DNA from 3 places in the Brevibacillus sp. SIMBA_040 genome. Region 3 is predicted to be linked to each of the others. Evidence: riboswitches for the same ligand, from Rfam matches in the RefSeq annotation. Region 3 holds a riboswitch; each other region holds the start of a gene.

Region 1 (7,998 bases), on a different contig from region 3:
ATGGCACAATGAGGAGCTACCTGATCTAGCTCTTCAATCGTGGGAATTGTCCCTGATTCAAACAAATTTTCGTCCCAGCCCATCCCGATCAGCCACTTCCCGGGAGGGGTGGCATCCGCTCTGTCTTTTATTTTCTCAAGCATCTCATTCTTGGATTTGACGCCTGTTAAATTCAAATCTAAAAAGTGAAAGGCGACTCCCGACAAATGCAGATGACTATCAATCAGACCAGGAGAAGCCATCTTGCCTTGCAAATCAACAACCGGCGTACCCGCTCGGCCCCATTGCAGGATCATCTCGTCATGCGTACCGAGATCGGCAATTTTGCCATTTTCTACTACCACCGTTTCAACTAGCGGATTTTCCGCATCGAGCGTGTGAATCACGCCATTCGTATAAATGGTTCTTGTCATCGTTTTCGCCCTTCTCTCTTTTGATTCATATGCGAAGCAAACCATTCTCCCCCAAATCATAGAACCTGGGGCAATGATCAGTCAATATACATACCAATCACATCCCACTCTTTTTGTCTGAATTGTGATATTATTGATTCGATTACAACACATTCGCTCCGATTTCGAACCACCCCTTGATTTTCCTCCTCTTTTTTACGACTACGCAACAAAAAGGAGACATGGTAAATGACAACAGATTCCTTCGCGATCAACCAGGAATTTTTCGTAAAAATTCTCGACTCACTCGGAGTAGGTATTTACATCGCAGATAAACACGGGAAAACGCTTTGGGTAAACAGGGTCAGCCAAAAAGGGTTGGGTAAACCGATGGAGGAATTGATTGGGAAGCACATTGCTGATCTCGAAAAAGAAGGCGTATATTCACCTTCTGCGATGAACATCGCACTGCAACAGAAAAAAGAAACGGTTACTACCATCCAGCAAATCCAGTGAAAAAAAGTATTGGTAACCGCAAATTTGATTTATAACGAGCAAAACGAAGTCGAATATCTCGTTACGCTCGGAATTGATATGATGAACGATGAGATTCGAAATGCTCCGGGCACAGAATTAAAAGAGATCGAGTCCTTGCTGCAACGCTATATTCATGAGCTTCGCAAAATCAATGCACTCAACATATTTACAGGGGAACACCAGCAGTCCTTTGTTGGGCGCAGTGAATCGTTCGATAAGCTTTCCAATTTGATCAGCAAAATCGCCACAGTCGATACAACTGTACTCATTAGCGGAGAAACAGGCGTAGGAAAAAATATTTATGCACAACAAATTCATTATGCCAGCGAACGATACGACAAGCCTTTTGTTCACATTAACTGTGCCGCGATTCCAGCTACACTCATTGAATCCGAGCTGTTTGGTTATGAAAAGGGAGCGTTCACCGGTGCCACCCCAAATGGAAAGCCCGGCCTTGTACACCAGGCTGAAAAAGGAACCCTTTTTCTCGATGAAATTAGTGAGCTCCCCCTCGTACTGCAGTCAAAGCTGCTGCAGCTGCTCCAAAATAAAACGTACATGCCGATCGGCTCTGTACAAACGAAAAAAGCGGACGTCCGCATCATTGCAGCAACGAATTGCAATCTGGAGGACTTGGTCAAAAGCGGCAAATTCCGCTCCGATTTGTTCTACCGCCTCAATATTTTGCCTGTAAATATTCCTTCACTGCGAGATCGTAAGGAAGATATTTTTCCACTGCTCTATTTCAATCTCGAAAAATGCAATCTGCGCCACCAAAAGAACCGGACGATCTCTACAAAGGTAGTCGAGGTTCTGCAAAACTATCATTGGCCAGGCAACATCAGAGAGCTGGAAAATGTGGTAGCGCAAAGTGATTGAAAGTGCCTATAAAAAGCATAGAACGACGCGAAAGACTGCTGCTGCTCTACGCATTACGCACTCGATGCTTATGCGCAAGCTAACCAAATATGAGATTCAAAAAGAATCGACATCGCGAAAAAAGAAGCGAGCCTGTGAAGCTAGTTCTCCAGGCTCGCTTTTATTAATAAAAAGTTCTTTTGACCCTCTCGAAGGTATTAAGAATTGGTAAACACTACCTACCAAAACTTGACAAAGTCCTTTATTTTGGATACGATTTTTCATATTTCGACATCCATTTACAATTTTCATCAGCGAAATGAAAAGGGCAAATCCATCGAAAGGTGGGGACGCAAAACCACGGGTCTAAAGTCTTTGACCATGATAGCCGGGTTGCCATACATCGTTATGCCTATTTTAAGATGTTGGTAGCTAGCTCGGAGTGGTTGTTCCATTTTCTGGAATAACCTTTTTTATTTCCCAACCATACATTTGTCGGAAAGGAGAATGCCATCCGTTTTGCAGCAACTTCCGATTTCCTGCTTCTTTTGTAATGACGTTTTAGAAAAGAGAGAAAAGCAGTAAATAAAAAGTCAACCGTGTCTGCTTTTTATACCGAGCAAATATGAGAACGACTACTATGATGGAGTGGAAACTAAATGTACAAACAAGTAGATTCAACAGACTCTTTAGCATTATTTCATCAAATCAAGAAAACCGTTTGGGATTCAATGGGATTTGAGATGGAATATGCGAAAGAGGGTTCAGATCTATTCTTACTAATTGCGGATGACGGTGAAGCAGGTGGAACGTATGAGTTCACACCTCACTCAAAGTCAACTCCGTTTATTCGCACGTTGTTTGAAGATGTTGTGACCGAAGATATGAAAGTAATGGAGCTCGATAGTCTCGCTGTTCTTCCAAAATATCGCGGACTAGGGCGAAAGGGTATTTCCCTAATGCTAGATTATGCTGAAAAGCATGGCTATACACATGCAGTTGGTATTGCTGATCCAAGCTTTTTTCAATTGATTAATAATAAATATCATGTCAGGGCGACCCAGGTAAAAGAGAAGATCTTTTACAAAGGGGCAGACACCATCCCTACGCTATTTCATCTCAAAGAAGCTTACGTCAATAAAGAGCATCCTGACTATTCATGGTACACACCAATGTTTTCACAAATAAAAGTTGAGGTAGTGGGCTAATATGGATCTATTAAGAAGAAGAAATAATTGGGTTGTTACCGTTTTTGCCAGCATCATTACAGTGGTGCAAATCATTAATATATTTATTGGCGGCGCTCCGATTTCCTTTGTGCTGTCTGTTCTCGGAATCTTGTATGGTGTATTGGCGCCATTTACTTACATTTCCAACCTGCCGAGTCTCAGAGACAAAATGGCTACATTTATGAAGTATTTCAACTTTGCTGTCATCGGCACCTTCATATTTGTAGTGTTACAGCTTGATCCTCATATGGTTAATGTTCTGCTAGGAATGTTCTTCGTCGCTGTCATGGGGATTTATCAGGATAAAATCATTAACATCTTAACTATTTTGTCTACACTCGGAATCGTCTCCTACTATTTCTTTTCACAGGGTGATACGATCTTCCATTCGTCGTCGCCAATCGATTTGCTCTATTATCTTCTGACATTCTGCTATGTATCGCTGACGAGTATGCTGCATGCTCTCTTCAATAACAAGCTGCAAAAAGAAAGCGAGCTTCAGAAGCAGGAAGCGATTGAGTCCAAAGAATCGTTGCAGCGTGTACTTGACCAGATCAATCAATCCCTGAACTCTGTACAGGAATATCAGGAGAATTTAAACAAGGTTACAGATGGTGTAACGGTTCGGGCTGTTGAAACAGTGTCTTCCCTCAAGGAGATCATGGAATCGTTTGGAGTTCAAACCTCCAACACGAATGAACTACGTAACGAAATGAATTCAACCAATGGGCGTGTCGAGGATATGACTCGTTCCGTTACAGAAATGCATGAATTTGTGGAATCTACAAAAGAGGCTACACACGAAAGCGGAAAACGAATCGGGAATATCGGCAATGATTTCGAGCGTTTTATCACCGATATTCAAGGAACAAATCGCCTGATTCAAGAGCTGTATGAAGAAACCGCATCAATTGAAAAAATCATTCAAACAATCTCGGATATTTCGGCACAAACCAACCTGTTGGCACTCAATGCAACCATCGAGGCCTCTCGTGCAGGAGAGCACGGACGCGGATTTGCTGTCGTTGCGGATGAGGTTCGCAAGCTTGCGGAATCTTCCAAAGTGTCCTCTGAGTCGATCTCTACTCTTCTGATGACGATTCGCGAAAAAATGAAACGCGTATCTGACATGATCTCTGAATCGCAAGTTTCGTTTGAGAAAAACAGTGAAGGCATCCATGAGGTTCAGGAGATGTTCACCAATGTCGACAACTACATGAGAGACTTCTCCGATAAGACGAAATACTTGCAGGAATTCATCGTAAACGTACACAGCATGATTCAGGAAGTCGGCGCCAAGGTTGAACTGAATGCAGACATTACCGACAAAAACAAGGATAGCCTCGAAGATGTCCTCGTCCTTGTTTCGGAACAAAAAGATGAAGTTGTGAAAGTATCCAGCGGATTTGAAAAGATTGAGCATCAACTGAGAACGCTGCATTAAGTGAAATGAAATATACAAACCGCCTCTCTCGCAGGGGCGGTTTTTGTTCTATCAATACGGTCGTTTTATTCATATGTACCTTGAATAGTAAATAGACTAATGCTAGAATCGCTGTGATTGTGAATAAATTTACAATTATGTCAATGAATAGAGGACGTGCAAAGCTTTGAAAAGAAAAGGAAAAATAGCTGCATTGATATTCGTACTTTGGTTTTTGGTACATATCGTTCTCATCACGTTTGATGGGATGGCAGATGAGCTTGCTAAAGTAGATGTCGGTGTTGTGCTGGGAAATAAAGTGGAGCTAAATGGAGAACCGTCAGCCCGGCTAAAAAGCAGACTCGATAAAGCTGTACAATTAAGCAAAGGCGGATATTTTCAACACATCATCGTCAGTGGTGGCGTAGGTGTTGAAGGCTTTGACGAGGCGCAGGTCATGAAAAAATATTTGATCAATCATGGAATCTCCGAGGAAAACATCATTGTGGACAGCAACGGGATCAATACTAGAATGTCGGCAAAAAATACGAAGGAAATCATGAAGCAAATGGGATTTGAATCGGCAATGGTCATTACGCAGGTTTACCATATCAGTAGAACCAAGCTCGCTTTTTCAAAAGAAGGAATCAGCAGCGTCTCTTCTGCACATGCCGAATTTTTTGATCTGCGGGACATTTATTCATTAGTGAGAGAGTTTTTTGCTTATTATCGCTACTTATGGTAACTGCCTATCTCCAGGGTCAGCAGTGCAGCCTGATCCCCTTTACCCACGAAAAAGAACAATCCCTCAGGATCTCTCCTAAGGGATTGTTTGTCATTGGGAGCGAGTATTGCTTAGGTCAGCGAATCGATATCGACGACGATAATGGTCGTTCCTTGGGTAACGAGCAGCTCCGCTGATTTTCGTTTACGGCGGCATTGAGTGTCTTTACTTTATTAGTTATGAAGGACATCTCCAGAAAGATTACCAGCCTCATCCTTCACCTTTAGATGCGTAGAAGGAAGCTCAATTAGCTCTTCAACTGCAACTTTATAAGTCTCGTCATCTATTCCACCTGGATTTAGGAAACTGATGAAAACCTTGTTGCCATCTACATTCAGTCGCAATTCATAAAAGGTTCCATCTGGTCTTTGAAATTTATAAATGTCATAGCGACCGTTCTCCTCGGCTTCCTTTGAAAAAATGGAGGTTGAGTCAGGAGATCCTCCTTCTTCTTTCCACGTGTAGGTCCCCCGTCCAGTAGATAAATCTTCAATCTGAATATCATTTTCGACTAAGTCGGGACTCACATATTGCAGCTGGAATCCTTTAATTGGTTCATCAAATTCAGCAGTAATACGTACTGCTCCTTGTCCGTATATGCTCACCCCCACGTTCCCAACCAATTCTGGTGCTTTTACATCTCCGCTATTCTCGCCTAACGTTTCCGTTTTCGGACGAGCCTACACCGTACGGGCGATTTTCATCGCATACGGCGTTCTATCAACGAATAAGAAGGTTATTACAATGGGCAAATTTAGCATACGGTCTTCTTTCTATGTTTGTATACTAACTAAAGTTAACTGTTTTTCATCCACAGTTCTTATGATTTGACATTTGTTATCTGGTCCATGTAGATCCACAGACTTTCCTCATCGTTCACTACTTTGATCCGCCTTCCATTCTGGTCGATCCATCTGACTACACCCCATATGGTGCAGATATTCCCCTGCTCTTCTTTTGCAGGCTCCCACCAGGAAACGGCGATCGCGTAATCTTCTCGAGCCGAATCACGAATCATATAGTGAAATGAGTCCAATTCATCCTGATCAAGGCTTGGCATAGGTACCAGTTTATCGTCTTGCTTCATCTGTAAGTACAATTCCCGTTGCTCCGGCAATACAAATCGCATCGAAAATGGGTTTTCTAGTCTGCTAGTCATGTGCTGTACCCCTTCCTTTCCCATGCTTCTAAAACGGAAATCATCACTTTTCAAGACAGGAACATTTGTTCTTATTATATGCGAACAATTTACGAACATGCAAATAAAAAAAGATCGTACTGATGTTCCGTAGTAAGTTCCTTTAAAGAGTTGTGCCTGTCAAGAAAGCATGGCAGGATCGCTCTATGTATCCTGCCTGCTTACAAGGAAGCAGAAAGGCTTGGAATAATGAAAACACGCATATCGAGCAAAATTCAATCTCACCCAGGCAGAGCTTGCGCAATAGGTCGGAGCAAGAAGAGTACAATCCATTTCTCAAACTGGCTGTCATGATACAAAAAGAGCAGCAAGCCCGTAAGCTCGCTGCTCTTTGCTTTTTTTACACCTGCACTTCCTTCTTGCCAAAAAACGTCCGCAGCGCCTTGTAAACCTCGCCTTTTTCTCGAATCACGCAATGCATGAACTTAGGTTCCTTGATATGCCGGTATGCCGACATCAGGGTCGAATGCCTATTATACTGATTAACCTCTCCATATCCGAACATATTGCACCGCTCCATGAGCTCCTTCACCAGCTTGACGCAGCGCTCGTTGTCAGAGGTGAGGTTGTCGCCATCTGAGAAATGGAACGGATAAATATTGTACTGAGAAGTCGGGTAACGGCTATCGATGATCTCCAACGCTTTTTTGTAAGCAGAGGAGCAAATGGTTCCCCCGCTCTCACCTTTGGAGAAAAAGGTATCCTCAGTAACTTCCTTGGCATCGGTATGGTGAGCGATAAAGACGATCTCCACTTTCTCATACTTAGTGCGCAGGAAACGGACCATCCAGAAAAAAAAGCTGCGGGCAATATACTTCTCGAACACACCCATAGAGCCTGACGTATCCATCATCGCGATGATGACTGCATTGGAGTGGGGCTTGATGATTTCCTCCCACGTCTTAAAGCGCAGGTCCTCCTCGGTGATGCCTAGCTCCAGATCGCTGTAGCCTGCCAGCCCATTGCGCCTGATCGCCGCGATCAAGGTCCGCTTCTTGTCTATATTGCCCATTAAGCCCTTTTTCCGTACATCGTTGAAGCGAGTCTCTTCAATGACGATTTGATCTTCGTCTTTTCGTTGCAGATTCGGCAGCTCCAGCTCAGCAAATAGCATCTCCTGCAATTCTTCCACGCTGATCTCTGCCTCGTAATAATCCACACCAGGCTGATCGCCCGCTCCTTGCCCTTTTCCCGGACCTTGGGCCTGATCTCCGTCCTTGGCTACTACGTCCCCAACCCTGCTGTTACCTTTTCCTTGACCGCCATGCTTCCCCTTTTGGAAGTTAAAACGCAACCGGTACTCATCCAGGGAGCGAATAGGGATCTTGATTACTTCCCGACCGTTCGACATGATGATATTTTCTTCGCTGACGAGATCGGGCAAATTTTTCTTGATCGCTTCCTTCACTTTTTCCTGGTGTCGATTTTGGTCCTGGTACCCTTTGCGGTGCAGCGACCAGTCTTCCCGGGAGACAATGAACGATGAAGAATCTTTCATGCCGTCTCCTCCTAGTAACTGGCGCAATCTGCGCCGAATATGAATGGCTGGATAAACTGTTGCCCATTCTTTGGCGAAG
Region 2 (7,998 bases), on a different contig from region 3:
TGATTGCTCAGCCAATTTACGCACTTCATCTGCGACAACGGCAAACCCGCGCCCTTGTTCTCCAGCTCTTGCCGCCTCGATCGCAGCGTTGAGAGCCAACAGATTCGTTTGTTCGGCGATCGCTGTAATGACTTGGACAATTTGACCAATTTCTTGCGAGCTGTTGCCTAAGCGCTTGACGATTTCCGCAATATTGGTAACCGTATCATCGATGGAGTGCATTTGACTGACGACGACCTGGAGTGCCTGGTTGCCTTCGATGGCAATCTGCGACGCCTCAACGGCAGATTCAGTAGCATACTGGGCATTCGTTGATACCTGCTTGGCACCACCGGACACTTCTTGCATGGCTGCTACGCTATTTTCTACGCTCTTCACTTGTTTTTCGGCACCATAAGCCACTTCCTGAATGGTTGTGGCGATTTGCTCCGTAGCCTTGCTCGTATGCTCTGCATTTACAGACAGCTGTTCAGCAGAGGAAGCGAGATCCGAAGCCGTAGCATTTACTTGTTGAATAATCGTTCGGAGGTTTTCGACCATTGTATTAACGGATTGAGAGAGCGCGCCGACCTCATCCTTGGTTCGGATTTGCAGGGGCTGAACAGTCAATTCGCCTTCTGATATACGGTTAGCAACCTGGGCTACTTCTACAATCGGACGGGTGATTTGCTGGGCGATGATGTAAGCGATAGCACTCACGGCGACAACGACTGCGAGTACGATGACCATTGCCAGCGTGTTGACACCTGAAACCGCTTCTGTGATGGACGCGATCGGGATGTGCAAATACAAGCCAAAGTTTGTAGTTGGAATTGGGGAGTAGGTTACTACGTATTCCATCCCGGCATCCGTGTAATGATAGGAGGCCTTCTCTGTTTTTTCTGCTGTCAAAATATCGGTTAAGCCTTGGGGAAGAGTGGATTCTGCAAGCGGCTTTCCGATCAACTCCTGATTGGGGTGGTACTGGATTTGATTTTTGTTGTCGACAAGAATGGGGTATCCACCATCGCCCACACTCAGGCTTTGCAAAAAGGTAGAGGTAAACTCATCGACGTTGACGAGGCCGGTCAATACACCGAGCTTTTCTTTATTTGGCCCCGTAACGGGTGAAGCGACGATGATCGAGCGGTTTCCAGTTGTTTTGGCGATCAAGACATCAGAGAAGCTGGACTTGTCCTGCATGCCGTCCTTGAAAAACTGGCGCTCACTAAGATCGATTCCGATGCTGTTAGGAAAGGTGTCAGCTGTTACCTTTCCATCTTTGGATATAAAAGTATTTCCGTCGTACAGCTTCATTTCCTGGGTGAATTTGCGAATGAATGTGTTTTTCGCTTCCTCATCATCGGAGCCAATATCTGAGGTGCGTGCAAGAATTTGCATCTCCGTCATACGTCGGTCCAGATATTGATTCATGGCGATCGCTGTACTGGAGGTCAGATCAACAAAGGAATTCTCTTGTTTTTCAATTAGGATCGTTGAAAAGCTGCTGCTGATAAAAAATGTCGTGCCGACGAGTGGAATGATGGATACCAGGAGAAACCAAAAGCTCATTTTTCTTTTGAGTTTGCTGAACAAAAACATCGGTTTTTCCTCTCTTCTATCCCCAGTTGGTATGTGTTGCTAAGAGTATGAAAGATACAAAGGTAGACTGCTGAGGACAGCTCAGCAGTCTGACTAGCAATTAATAGCCCATCGCTGCGCCTTCACCGCGTGGGTCGGCACCGCCAAACTTCACGTTTGTTTGTGGGTCGATGAGAATAGCGCCGGATTGTCCCATCGCATCGGTGTACGCTGCCTCCAATTTTTCGACTGGATGACCGCGCTTCACCAGCTCGTCGAGAACTTCTTGAGGAATACGGCTTTCTACTTTCAAATTGTTGGAGGACGATCCCCAGTTGCGACCATGAAGCCATCTAGGTGCCTCGATTGCATCTTGAACACTAAAGCCGAAGTCAATGATCCGAGTTACAAGGGCTGCTTGTGTTTGCGGCTGACCCTCGCCACCTTGTGTTCCATAGAGAAGATAAGGCTTGTCCCCTTTAAACAGCATGGCAGGGTTGATCGTGTGGAACGTACGCTTGCCTGGCTCCAGATGGTTGATGTGATTCTTGTCCAAAGAGAAATAGCTTCCGCGGTTTTGTAGAAGAACGCCTGTATCTTTTGCTACAATACCGGAGCCCCAGTCAAAATAATGGCTTTGAATGATAGATACTGCATTGCCATCCTTGTCTACGATACCAAACCATGTTGTATCACCTTTTGGATCGAGTGGCTCTACAGATTTGGCAGCTTGCTTCATATCGATACGTGCAGCCATGTCTTTTCCGTGCTGCTTGGACAACAGATCGTTTACAGGAATATCTACAAATGCAGGGTCAGTCAACCATTTGTCACGGTCAGCAAAGGCTTGCTTGGTCGCTTCAACAATGGTGTGGTAGTAGTCAGGTGTTCCTTCACCCATGCTCTTTAGGTCAAAATTGTTCAAAACGTTCAAGATAGAGAGCGATGCCATACCTTGGGAGTTAGGTGGCACATTGTACGCTTTGTAACCACGGTAGTCGACAGTAATCGGATCTGCCCAAGTGGAGGTGTGCTTTTCAAAGTCTTTTAGTGTGAGCAGACCACCATTTTTCTGCATATCTGCCACGATCTTTTGAGCGACCTCTCCTTTATAGAATCCGTCAGCCCCTTTTTTCGCGATGATTTGCAAGGTTTTGGCTAGATCCTTTTGCTTGAGAAGTTCGCCTGGCTGGTACGAATCACCGTTTGGCTTCAGGAAGATTTTGCGGAATTCATCAAAGCGTTGAAGATTTTTCAGATCATTATCCGTTGGATCAGTAGCTTGCTTGGTCCAGTACACCTGGTTTGGAGAAACAGGGTATCCGTTTTCTGCGTAGCCAATGGCTGGCTCAAGCAGTCTGCTCCAAGAGAGCTTGTTGTTGCCCATGTTTTTATGAGCATAGTTGTAAGCTTCCCACCAGCCCGAAACCACGCCAGGCACGGTGTTTGCTGATTCGTAGCCACGGGAAGGAATTTTTTCATAGCCTTTGCCCGTGTAATAATCGATTGTCGCCTTTTCACCTGCGCGACCGCTACCGTTCAATGCTTTCAGTTCTTTTGTCTTGGCGTTGTAAATGAGCCAGAAGTTATCTCCACCGATAGTGGTGTAATGAGGATAGACAACAGCCAATGTCGAAGCGGCAGTGATCGCTGCATCTACTGCGTTTCCGCCATCTTCTAATGTTTTGAGTGCGGCAGCAGTAGCAAGATAGTGTGGTGTAGTTACCATTGCATTTGGTGACATGGATGTTGGGCGGTTAGCTGCTTGTACTGGCGAGAGTGTCGAGAGTCCAATTACACCAGTCAAGGCTATGGCTGATAGTTTTTTCCAGAGAGACATTCCGATGAAACCCCCTTCTGATTCGTAAAATGGTAATTCCCAAAAAATCGTCTGCGCTTGTCTAGCCTCACCTCCTTTGGTTGTAATGTAATAAAAAGACAAATATGGACAATTTTAGACAATTTGAGCGCAAAAAAAGACCAATGATATAGGATCATTGGTCTTGTCCTACATCAATATTTCGGTAGCTGGCAAGCATGCTCGCTATTGCGAGGGTAGCCCCTGTAGCTTTGCGTCGCCGGATTTCCCCGGGTTTGCCGATTCGATATCAATGGTTGATTATCAAAATTTTGATTCGTTTGTTGTGGGAAAAAGTTCCTACAACTCCTATTAGCAATTAATATAGACCATTTATCCCTTGGGGTAAATAAGAAAAAATTTTTTAATGTGGAAAAAATGGAATGTTTAGTTAATTACCTAGGTCATGATGTGGTGGATAGCTGAAGCTCAGGAATCGAAGACCCTGGAATTTGTTCCGGCGATGTAAATGTTTTTACACGTTCTGATAAGTCTAGTAAGTAATGCCAGAGGATAGAAATATCCTTCTTTTCTCCTACAGGGCCATGTCCGGGCACTACGGTATGAAAGGACTGCTCACACAAGTGCTCCAAAATCTCAATCCATTCCGCTACATTGCCGCTCTGGAAGAGCCGTCAAACGTAATCGTAGGAGGAGTAGGAACGACAGAAGATAGAGAAGCGTCCATGGTGAGGAGATCGCCTAGTTGATCGGACAGCTCTTGCTGCTTCTGTTCGTCCGTTTCCTGCTCAAGCCTTGGTTTCACTGATTCAGGGTTCACCGATATCAATGATCCCGGCGTTGCTCATCGCCCCAGCTCCATTCTTAGCGATGACAGCGTAGACCCCATCTGTCACCTGTTCCAAGGTGAAATACGGACTTTGAAAATGAGTGGTAGGAGACATCATGGCAATCGAACCTTCTTTTGCTGAACTGGTAAATATAGATATATTTTACAATAGCCTAAATAGATGACACTAGTCTAAAAAGGAAGACGGATAACGGTTACAAACGCACACCACTTTTGGCCGAACTGCTTATGATAATAAAAAGGCGACAGTGCCAAGGAGTGAAACAATACCATGATGCATCCCGATACAGAACTGCGTTATATCAACGACGAGATCGGGTACGGTGTGTTCGCGACGAAGTTCATTCCCAAAGGAACGATCGTATGGGCCATGGATGATTTGGATCAGGTATTAGACCTTTCCTTTGTGGAAAAACTGGACCCATTACGAAAGCAGGATGTGCAAAAATATTCGTTCAGAAACCAGTACGGGAAATACATTCTGTGCTGGGATAAAGCTCGGTACGTGAACCACAGCTTTTATGCCACATGTGTAGCGACCATGTACGATCTGGAGCTGGCAGCACGCGATATTTATCCAGGGGAAGAGCTGACGGATGATTACGGAACGCTGAATCTCGATGAACCATTTGACTGCTTGCCAGAAGAGGGCACGAGTCGTTCGCGAGTCATGCCGGATGATTTGCTCCGTTATTATCCGCAGTGGGATGAAATTGCAGCAGCAGCCTTCCAGCGATTTAACCAGGTTGAACAGCCGTTAAAGCATTTGATTCTCCCTGAGCATCAGTCAGCCATTCGGGAAATTACCGAGAAGGGACGCTCTCTCGATTCTATTGTCCATCTTTATTGCGATCCGCATTGGCGAAAATAAAAGGGTTGCAGGAACTTACGGGCCGGACAACGGCCCGATTTTGTTGAACTCTGAGAGTAGAATCAGTATTATGGAATGTAAAGGTGAAATGAAAGGTTGATTTCATTGGAAAACAAGGTAGCGTCATCCAATTTTATCCGCAATATTGTGGTCGATGACTTGCAAGAGGGAAAAGTAAAGGAAATCATTACCCGCTTTCCCCCAGAGCCGAACGGGTATCTCCATATTGGACATGCCAAAGCGATCATTCTCAATTTTGAGCTCGCACATGAGTTTTCTGGTAAAGCCAATCTGCGTTTTGACGATACCAACCCGGTAAAAGAAGACACAGAGTACGTAGAAGCGATCAAGCGCGACGTGCAATGGCTTGGGTTTGAATGGGACGGACTGTTTTTTGCATCGGACTACTTCGAAGAGATGTACAACCGAGCCGTGCTCCTGATTAAAAAGGGAAAAGCGTATGTAGACGATCTTTCAGCAGAAGAGATGCGCAAATTGCGAGGAACGTTGACAGAGCCTGGCGTTGACAGTCCATTCCGAAACCGCTCGGTCGAGGAAAACCTGGATTTGTTTGCTCGGATGCGCCAAGGGGAATTCAAGGACGGAGAAAAAGTGTTGCGTGCGAAAATCGACATGACCTCTCCGAACTTCAACATGCGTGATCCGGTATTGTACCGAATTTCACATGCGCATCATCATAACACGGGTGACAAATGGTGTATCTATCCGATGTACGATTTTGCTCATCCGCTGGAGGATGCGATCGAGGGAGTCACTCACTCGCTTTGCTCACTGGAGTTTGAGGATCACCGTCCATTGTATGACTGGGTAGTGAGCGAGTGTGAGATGGAGCATGTTCCACGTCAGTACGAATTCGCTCGTCTGAACCTGACCAATACGGTAATGAGCAAACGCAAGCTCAAGCTGCTAGTAGACGAGAATGTAGTAGATGGCTGGGATGATCCGCGCATGCCGACCATTGCCGGCTTCCGTCGCCGTGGCTTTACGCCAGAAGCGATTCGTACGTTTGCCCGTGAGGTAGGGGTAGCACGCAGCAACAGCATCGTCGATGAAAAGATGCTGGAGCATTTTATTCGTGAAGACTTGAAGCTGAAGGCGCCGCGTACAATGGCAGTCTTAAACCCGTTGAAGGTCGTGATTACCAACTATCCAGAAGGACAAGTGGAAATGCTGGATGCGGAAATTAACCCGGAAAACCCGGAGATGGGTAACCGCGAAATTCCGTTTTCCCGTGAAATTTACATCGAGCAGGATGACTTCATGGAGAATCCGCCGAACAAATATTTCCGCCTCTTTCCGGGAAATGAAGTGCGCTTGAAAAATGCATATTTCATCAAATGCAATGATGTAGTGAAGGACGCTGACGGCAACGTGATCGAGATTCACTGCACGTACGACCCTGAAACAAAGAGCGGAAGCGGATTTACTGGTCGTAAAGTAAAAGGTACGATTCACTGGGTAAATGCGTCCGATGCCGTTCCGGCCGAATTCCGTCTGTACGAGCCATTGATTATGGATGGTGAGGAAACAGAAGGTACGTTCCTGGACAATATCAACCCGAATTCCTTGGAAGTGCTGCAAGGCTTTGTGGAACACAACATGAAAGATACTCAGCCGCAAGACAAGTACCAATTTTTCCGTCACGGCTACTTCAACGTCGATCCAAAGGATAACACAAAAGATAAGCTTGTCTTTAACCGGATCGTTTCACTGAAAAGCTCGTTTGAGCTGCCAAAAGCATAAGTGAAGAGAAAAGCAACGAACGCTGCCCATGCACAGGCGACTGTGCTTAGCAGCGTTTTTTCGTGATGTAACTTTTTTCAGGTGCGTGTATAATTATTCATGTCATAAATAGAAGGAGGACAGGTAGTGAACGGGAGAGCAGAACTTACACGCAGCTTGAAGCTGTGGCATATTGTTGTGATCGGCTTGGGCTATATGGCGCCAATGGCCGTTTTTGATACGTTTGGTATTGTATCCGAAGAAACAGGCGGATTTGTTCCGGCTGCCTACGCAGTGACGCTTCTGGCGATATTGTTTACAGCGTCCAGCTACGGGAAAATGGTCCGCATATTTCCTTCTGCTGGGACCGCATACACTTACACACAACAGACGATTCATCCTTACGCTGGCTTTATGGTAGGGTGGGCTTCGCTGCTCGATTATTTGTTTTTGCCCATGATTAATGCGTTATTGACTGGTGTTTACCTGTCGTCTGTTTTTCCAGAGGTACCGACAACATGGTGGATCGTCGGATTTATCGTCCTAATTACTGCTCTTAACGTTTTTCGCGTAACCGTTACAGCGTCGATCAACTCGTTTCTCGTGCTTTTTCAAATAGCAGTTGTCGTACTCTTTGCAGGATTGGCAATTCGTGGGCTAGCCACTGGAGACGGAATCGGACAAGTCTTTGCCATCCGCCCGTTCTTTTCACCGGAGCTGTCTGTTGTTGCCTTGTTTTCCGGTGCATCGATTCTGTGCTTCTCGTTCCTCGGCTTTGATGCCGTTACTACTTTGACAGAGGAGACAGTCGATGCCAAAAAGACGATTCCCCGGGGAATTTTGTTGGTAGCGATGGCAGGGGGAGCGCTGTTTATTACGGCTTCGTATTTCATGCAGGCGTTATTTCCGGATGTATCCGTCCTATCTGACCCAGAAGCTGCCTCTGCAGAAATTGCCCTTCACATCGGTGGCTCCATATTTCAATTAGTGTTTCTGGCTGCTGCATTATCGTCCACCCTTGCTTCCGGGCTGGTATCAGTAACGAGCGTTACACGTCTGCTTTTCGCCATGGGGCGCGACGGCTTTTTACCAAGAAAATGGTTCGGATATGTACATCCAAAGCTGAAGACACCACTGCTCAACGTTCTTCTCGTC
Region 3 (7,998 bases):
TGACCCTGTAAATCGGTTGTCCCTCCATTGGAATAAACTTCACCTTCCATCCTCCTTTCCATGACGATTTCCTACCTGATAGCGCAGTGGATACTACCAAACCTCTACTTTGCCACTTATCCCAACCAGAGCTGCCTTTTCCGGAATATGGGCAAAGAAACCAAGTGAGAGAATCCCGGCAATCTGCTCATTTTCCTGAATCCCTGCCAGCTTCATAAATTCGGTCCAGCCACTGTAGTCACCCAAGTTCCACGACATACCCAAGCCATGCGTCCAGCTGAGCAGCTGAATATTTTGAATCAGGCAGCATACGGCTGCAAAATCTTCCGTAGCGATGTGTTCGTCTTTACTTGTTTTGGCCGTCACGATCAAGCAAAGCGGTGCTTGGACCATCGTATTCACAAGTCGTGGATGCTGCTTCCAATCGATACTGGTAGCCAGTTTCTGCTTGCCTTCCCCTTCTGCGTAAATAAATCGCCACGGCTCCCGAAATCGGTGATTCGGTGCCAATACCGCGTCATCGAGAATACTCATGATGATATGCCTTGGAACAGGCTCATCCGTAAAATCTCTGATTGCACGTGTATCTTGGAATAAAGAAATCATGTTCATCATGCCCCCTCCTGCTGTTGCTTTATAAAAATGAGATTTTCTTCATAACAGGCGTACGTTGCTTGCCTTTTGGTATTCGCTCGTAGTTTCCCATGAACAGGATCGTGACAATACGTTCTCCCTGCTGCAAACCCATATCTGTAGCAAATGACTGGTTTCGCATATACGGCTCTGTATTCCATACGAGTCCAATCCCACAGTCCCACGCCAGCAAGGAGAAGCTCTGGAGCATCGCGCATATCGACGCATAGTCTCGTTCACACATTTCCTCGCTCTCTTCCATTTCCTGAACGACAACGAGAAAAGCAGGGATGCTGATAATTCTCTCTGCCATCATCTGCCCGACCTTGCTAGGCAGCCATTTGTACAGCTTGTGCTCGGCGTAAACACTCATGATGAGAGAGACAGCCTTTTCCTTCCCCTCTCGACTGGCGATATATACGAAGCGGCAGGGGAGCTTTCCCTTTTCGTTAAAAACGGATTGCCCAGCCGCTTGGAGCCGCTCCATTACGATTTCTTGTGATAAGGGGTGCTCGGAGAAGCTGCGAATCGTCCTTCGCTCCCGAACCAATTGCGACATAAGTGTAGACCATTTCTCTTTTTCTCCCATAGCGCGTAGATCTGCCATGCTTTTTTACCCTCTTTCCCAATAAAAATGGATGCCTTACATGCTCCCGATACCACTGATAATAATTATCACTCGTTTTTTCTGCTACCTGCTAAGGGAATTCTTTTACCTGTAGAAGTAGACATTTCGAGTCGACTATATAAAAAAGACCTCCGTAACCGAAGATCACTGTGAAAAGAATTTGACCCTTTTTAAATATTCACTGGGATTGCAGCCATACTGCTTCCGAAAAGCTACGGTAAAATTACTCACGTTGCTGTACCCAACCTGTACAGCTGCCTCGCTGACATTGACCCCTTCCCTTTCCAGGAGCCAGGCTGCTTTTTCCATCCGCCTTCTTCTGATTAGCCCAAAAATCGTCGTGTCGAACAGCTGCCGGAAGCCGATCTTTAGCTTGTATTCATTCAATCCGACCATTTTCGCGAGCGTTTTAATGGAGTAGGGCTCATCAATGTGACGTAGAACGATATCTTTTGCCTGCTTCAATTTTTCTACGTCACCTCTTGGCAAAGAAGGCTCAATCGCTGGATATAACAGATCATTTTCTTGAAAAAAGAGGTTGATTAGCTCCATAGCCTTCGCTTCGAAATAAATCTTTTTCAACGCCCCCTTATAGGGACAATGCAGAATCTCATAGACGCATTTTTTGATCATGGGTGACAGCTGGTAGGACTGGATCAGCCCTTTTTTCATCTGCAATATATGTTGAATCGCTTCTTTATCCGCTTCCCGATCAAAATAATGAAGAAGATTTTCAGGCGACATGCGAATTTCTACAAGCTGGCAGCGTGTGTTCGCTTTTGTTTCAATACGCACTTCCATATCTTGAAAAAAGCAAACATTGCTCATCGGCTCCAAAATCGTTACTTGCTGATCATGGAAGTGGCATACGGCTTCTCCGCTTAAAAAATAATTCAGTTCAAAAATGCCGGAAGTCTCCTCAATTTGTGCGGATAGATTTTGAGACAGCTCGACATCGGAGATAATGATCTCCATCCCTGCTCGAATTTGCATCCGCTCGATTGTGCCTGTTCCTAGCACGTTGGGAAGCTGGATGCGCTGCTCATCCTCAATGCGTTCATATAGCGTGGCATGGCTCAGAATACTCCCTATATCTTTACTGTAGCTGTGTATATCATCCAAAGTAAAATGGTTCACATCGCTCATCCCCTTCACTGGTCTGAAGAACGGTACCTCTAATCTACCATACACATACTCTCCCCCAGTACTTTTCTTTTGCAATGACAAATAACCCCCGCTCTTATTAACTCAGAACGGGGGGTTTAACGTGAAAGAATGGAGTCCACGTCATCTTCGTCTTCTACACTTTTGAGAAAAACATCCACAATTTCAGGATCAAACTGTGTCCCTATGTTGCTCCTGATTTGGTTAATGGCATAGGTAAGATTAGATTTACCGCGGTATACACGATTGGAGGTCATGGCGTCGAAGGAGTCGGCTATCGCCAAAATCCGGGCAATCAGGGGAATTTCCTTCCCCCTGAGCCCATGCGGGTACCCTTTTCCATCAAAGCGTTCATGATGGAACAAAATGGCATCCAACACTCCGTTCTTTTTAAAAAAGGTAATATGCTTTACCATCTCATAGCCGATGACCGGATGCTGCTTGATTAGATCGTACTCTTCGTCTGACAATTTGGTTGGTTTCAACAGAACTGACTCTGGAATCCCGATTTTACCGATATCGTGCAACAAACCGCCCAAGTGAATTTGCTCACATACTTTGCGAGGCAGCCCCATTTCCATGGCAATATGCTGCGCGTACTTGGCCACATTTTCAGAATGCAGCGCTGTGTACTTGTCTCTGGCGTCTAATGACTTGGCCAACGTGAGAGTTAAATTGAGAGTATTTTCCTTCTCCCTCCTGTAATACCTGATGGCACTGGAAATCGATAAAATCGCCAAAAAGTGGGTCAGTCCTTGAAAGACAATGACGTTTACATGTGGAAAACGAAATGGTGCATACAGGTAGTAAAACCAGGTAAGCAAACACACGATTACGATTTGCAAGACGATCGTTCTCCAAAAAACGATCCCTGCCACAATAATATTGATCAGATACAAGCCTAACAAGTCTTTTTCCGGATAAATATATCCATCAATCCATACTGTTCCTATCAAAAAAACGAAATAGATAACCACAGACGGGAGATTGCACTCTTTACATAGCTTCCGTATTCTTTTTTTCGATATTTGAACCATAACGCACCTTGTTTTTTAGACGTTGTAAGAAAACCTCTATCGAGGCTTCTCCAAGGAGGAGCGACCACGTTTAGCGGAAAGTTTCACCGAAGTAATGCCAGAAGCAGGCGCTGAGGCACTATACCTTGAATTTACCCACTACGTGCTGTAATTCCTCGGCCATTTTGGTCAATGACGAAGCAGAAGATGCAATTTCCTCTATAGCAGCTAATTGTTCCTCGGCAGATGCCGATACATTTTGCGATTCTGCCGCTACAACCTTTGAGCCTTGGGATATTTCTTCGATGGCGTGCACGACTTGTTCCGTGCTTGCTGATATTTGTTGGGAGGCAGCCGATATTTCCTGGACCTGTCCTGAAACGGCATCGATGTCGCTCTTGATTTGCTCAAATAATTGTCCGGCGACCTGAATTCCGCTATCGACCTCTTTCACACCCATTTCCATCGACTCTACTACCTTATGTGTATGATTTTTGATGGTAGATACCAGATGTGCTATTTTCTCTGCAGATTGGGTCGATTGCTCTGCAAGCTTCCGAACCTCATCGGCAACGACGGCAAAGCCTCTTCCTTGCTCTCCGGCTCGAGCTGCTTCGATCGCCGCATTTAGGAACACCTCGATTTTTGTTAAATAAATCGTGAAAGACAGGGAAAATACGCAACAAAAAAGAACCCCTTTCCAACTAAAAGGAGTTCTAAAACAGATCAAAAAATCTCGCGTCTGTCGTCGGCAACTGGCTGGCATCATGCATATTGACATACATCTTAGCCCCTATAGCTTTGCGTCTCCACCTTTCAGTGGGTTTGCCCTTTCGAATGGAAAGTTTACGTATGAAATTAAAGACTCCAATAACAAGATTCCAAATAAGCAAAGAGTCCTATAAACCCGACAAAAAAATCCGGGTTTTATTGGGAATGATACCCAATACCAACCATCATTTTAGTAGGATAGACCTAAAAAGTCAACATTTGTCATACGGGCAATACAAAAGGGTGAATGGGTATCAAGATTGTGGATTTAAAGTAAGGGTAAAAACTGGGAGGAGCACAGAGGAGAGAATAACAAGGAAGATGAAACGCGGGAGCACTTCCGCCTCCCGCGTTTTTGTATGGTTTTAGCTACTCACTTGAGCACACGCTTGCTTATTTTTTATGAAGTCGACAAATAGTTGAAACAGCTTGAGCTGCTCCTGATCGGTTTGGAACATCATTTCTGGATGCCATTGGACAGCAACTAAAAACGGGTAATCCTTGTGCACAATCGCTTCGATAATGCCGTCCTCAGAAATAGCAGCTGCCTCAAGACCAGCCCCCAGCTTGTCAATCATCTGGTGGTGGAAGCTGTTGACGTACAGCTCTTCTTTTCCAAAGCACGGATAGAGCATGTGCTCCTTGGATAGCTTTACTTTGTGGGCGATGCTTGATTTGGGTCCGAAATACCCTGCATGGTTGATCTCTGTAGGGTAGCCTCTCTCGATGTCTTGAATCAGTGTCCCGCCAAAGTAAACATTCAGCAGCTGCAATCCGCGGCAAATACCGAAGATCGGCAGATTTCTTTTCACCGCTTTGTCGAGCAGCTTCAGCTCGAACTTGTCGCGAGCGGGGTCAAGTTGTCCCAGCCCTTTTTTATACGGCTGTCCATATAGACTCGGACTCACATCGCTCCCTCCGATGAACATCAAACCATCGAGACGATCCAAGAGGGAATCGATGTAGGCATCATCGTCAATGAGCGGGATCGGTACGGGAATTCCGCCTGCCTGGTGAATGCTGAGTGGATCATCAATCGCTGAAGTGAAATGATCCTGAGCTACGACAAACCGATGCTTGTTCTCTTCAAAGGCATTGATGTAGTACGTTGTACAACCGATTAAAGGCTTCATCACGTTCCATTCTCCTTCTTCTGCTGATCTTATGTGAACGATTCTAGGGAAAAAATATAGAGGAAATATCAAAAGATTATGTGATATGTCCCTCAATTAACCTCGTGCGCTGTTACTGCGTTTTTTCCTCGTAAAACAGCCTGACCTCTTCGTCGACATGTCCAATCTTCAAATATCTCGCTTTGTAATCCTGCAGCAGCTTTTTAAATTGGTGGCTCAAAATCAATAGAAAAAAGATATTGATAAAAGTAGGCACAGCCGTCATGATGCCGGTCATCAGCCACACATCCTTGTCGGGGAAGTGAAAGGTGACAATATAGAGGACAAACAGAAATTCAGGAAAGGCGCAAAATACCTTCAAATATTTAAGAGCCTGCTTTTTGGCTGCTGTCTTTTTGTTTAGTAAATGCTTCACCATAATTTCCCTGCTCACGTACCACCCACTCGCTGTCGTTAAGGCAAAGAAAAAGAGAATAACCGTCACCATGTACCTGCCCGCCGTCCCCGATATTTGCTCAAAGGAATAAAGCGCCAGGTCAATGCCCGTTTTGCCCGATACCCAATCATCAGAGAGGATAACGACAAAGGCGGTGATGCTGCACATGACTATGCTCGTAAAGAACACCTCAAAGCCGCCCCATAGCCCTTGCTTTACGGGATGATCAACATCGGCTGTCGAATGAATGATCGGCGTCGTCCCCCAGCCAAATTCGCTGCTGTATACCGCTTGCGATACCCCGACTGTAATGACCTGAGCCAAGGTTGCCCCAGCAAATCCGCCCATTGCCGCTGAACCATTGAAAGCATGCTTCATAATCAGCTCAAGCACCGGCACGACCTTTTCCACATTCATCAAGATAATCACACAGCCCAAAAGCAGGTACGACAAGGTCATGAAAGGCACGATGACTTTAAATATTTTGCCCATGTACAGCGTGCCACGGACGATGATGAAATACACCAGCACGGCAAACAAAAGCGATACCCAGATAATATTCAAATGAAAGGTGGAGCTGATCGCTGTAGAGGCAACGTAGTTTTGGATCGAAAGAAAAATCGGCGCAATCATGCCGATCACAAATAACACGACGAGAACCATCCACCTCCGGACGTTCATCTCCTCGCCAATCCCTTTTTGAATATACACCGTCGGGCCGCCAATGATATGCCCCTCTTCATCCCTTGACCGGTAATAAACGGATAAGGCGACCTCTACCATTTTAATAATCATGCCGACCAGCGCCGCAATCCACATCCAGAACACAGCACCTGGACCCCCTATTGCAATCGCACTCGCCACCCCGCCTACACATCCGACTCCAACCAGGCAGCCTATCGCTATATTACCAGCATAAAAGGAGGACAATGTTCCTTTTTTGCTGCTGCTCTCGCGTTTATGAAGAATCACCTGCACCACGCGGCTGACGATATGCTGCAAGTGGCGTAATTGAAAAAATCTACTCTCGATCGTAAAGAAAACCCCTGCGAAAAGGATAGCAAAAGGCATGGGGATATCCCACAGGATATTTACGACGGTGTTTGCAATATTCTCTAGCAAAAGAACCCATCCTTTCACGAATTTTCACATATTTCTTTGAAATTTATTTTACATTATTTTTTTAAGATATAGGCACATCGAACTTATATTTTTCTTGAGGAGGGTTACTATGATTCGTCGTAAAGCTTGGTTGGCACTAGCCGTTAGCTGTTTAACCGCAATTAGCCTTGTTGGATGTGGTGCTAAAGAAAGCGGTGGCAGCGCTAACGACACACTCATTTTTGCTGTCGCTCCAGATGGAGGCGCTTTCAGTTCCAGAGATAGCTCCGGAAAACTCACCGGATTTGACATTGAACTCGTAGAATCACTCGCAGCCAAAGATAACCTCAAGGTAGAGTGGAAAGAGATGAAGTTCAACGGAATTATTCCTGCTCTGCAAGCAAAGCAAGTAGATGGCGCAGCTGCTTCCATCACCATACGTGATGACCGTAAAGCTGTTACGAACTTTACTGATCCGTATTTCGATTCCGGACTCGTCATGGTAGTGAAAAAGGACAGCCCGATCAATACGGTCGATGATTTGAAGGATAAAACGATTGTAGCAAAACAAGGTACCTCTGGTCTTGAAAAAGCTAATGAACTAGCGAAAGAAAAAGGCGCAAAGGTCAAGATTTTGGAAGACGAAGCAACCCTCTACATGGACGTAGAAGCGGGCGGCTCCGATGTGCTGATCAATGACTTCCCGTTTGTTGCAAACAAAATCAAATCTGGGACAGCGGCAAACCTGAAAATCATCGGGGAAAAATTGACGGGTGAAGAATATGGGATCGCGATTGCCAAAGGTAAAGAAGATGTTCTGGAAAAATTCAACAAGCATCTGAAAGAAATGAAGGACAACGGCGAGTACCAGAAATTATACGACAAATACTTCGGCTCAAACTAAGAGAGGTTGTTAAGAAAACCTCTATCGAGGCATTCCCAAGGAGTAGCGACCGCGGTTAGCGGAAAGTTTCCATGCGCTCCAGAATTCATAAGCCTCTCGCTTATAAATTCTTATACGTTCAAAAAGTCGTCTTTTGATCACGCAGGAGTCCTGAAAGATTATTCGACATCGAAAATGGCGTTCACCTTCGAAGTCCGGTGCTCATGTAGTCT

What was found. Region 3 has a riboswitch for cyclic di-GMP ahead of SB752_RS21715 (methyl-accepting chemotaxis protein). Riboswitches for the same ligand answer to the same signal wherever they lie in the genome.
Region 1: another riboswitch for cyclic di-GMP. It lies ahead of SB752_RS31335 (GNAT family N-acetyltransferase); the one in region 3 lies ahead of SB752_RS21715 (methyl-accepting chemotaxis protein).
Region 2: another riboswitch for cyclic di-GMP. It lies ahead of ggt (gamma-glutamyltransferase); the one in region 3 lies ahead of SB752_RS21715 (methyl-accepting chemotaxis protein).

What each region holds. Positions count from the first base shown of each region.
Region 1 covers NZ_JAWRXI010000034.1:13,449-21,446, reverse strand. The annotation lists gene SB752_RS31355 (amidohydrolase) at 1-413, opposite strand, end outside; gene SB752_RS31350 (PAS domain-containing protein) at 642-908, shown strand; gene SB752_RS31345 (sigma 54-interacting transcriptional regulator) at 933-1,808, shown strand; gene SB752_RS31340 (hypothetical protein) at 1,801-2,019, shown strand; cyclic di-GMP riboswitch class I at 2,105-2,188, shown strand; gene SB752_RS31335 (GNAT family N-acetyltransferase) at 2,447-2,995, shown strand; gene SB752_RS31330 (methyl-accepting chemotaxis protein) at 2,997-4,460, shown strand; gene SB752_RS31325 (YdcF family protein) at 4,627-5,184, shown strand; gene SB752_RS31320 (hypothetical protein) at 5,397-5,828, opposite strand; gene SB752_RS31315 (YolD-like family protein) at 6,044-6,382, opposite strand; gene yhbH (sporulation protein YhbH) at 6,762-7,919, opposite strand.
Region 2 covers NZ_JAWRXI010000006.1:171,229-179,226, forward strand. The annotation lists gene SB752_RS12325 (methyl-accepting chemotaxis protein) at 1-1,581, opposite strand, end outside; gene ggt (gamma-glutamyltransferase) at 1,682-3,400, opposite strand; cyclic di-GMP riboswitch class I at 3,581-3,669, opposite strand; gene SB752_RS12335 (hypothetical protein) at 4,029-4,184, opposite strand; gene SB752_RS12340 (hypothetical protein) at 4,189-4,326, opposite strand; gene SB752_RS12345 (SET domain-containing protein) at 4,501-5,100, shown strand; gene SB752_RS12350 (glutamine--tRNA ligase/YqeY domain fusion protein) at 5,197-6,864, shown strand; gene SB752_RS12355 (APC family permease) at 6,991-7,998, shown strand, end outside.
Region 3 covers NZ_JAWRXI010000013.1:116,585-124,582, reverse strand. The annotation lists gene SB752_RS21740 (hypothetical protein) at 1-43, opposite strand, end outside; gene SB752_RS21735 (nitroreductase family protein) at 94-615, opposite strand; gene SB752_RS21730 (nitroreductase family protein) at 635-1,240, opposite strand; gene SB752_RS21725 (helix-turn-helix transcriptional regulator) at 1,406-2,482, opposite strand; gene SB752_RS21720 (HD-GYP domain-containing protein) at 2,524-3,402, opposite strand; partial or broken gene SB752_RS21715 (methyl-accepting chemotaxis protein) at 3,581-4,072, opposite strand; cyclic di-GMP riboswitch class I at 4,189-4,281, opposite strand; gene SB752_RS21710 (gamma-glutamyl-gamma-aminobutyrate hydrolase family protein) at 4,578-5,345, opposite strand; gene SB752_RS21705 (alanine/glycine:cation symporter family protein) at 5,458-6,903, opposite strand; gene SB752_RS21700 (transporter substrate-binding domain-containing protein) at 7,013-7,786, shown strand.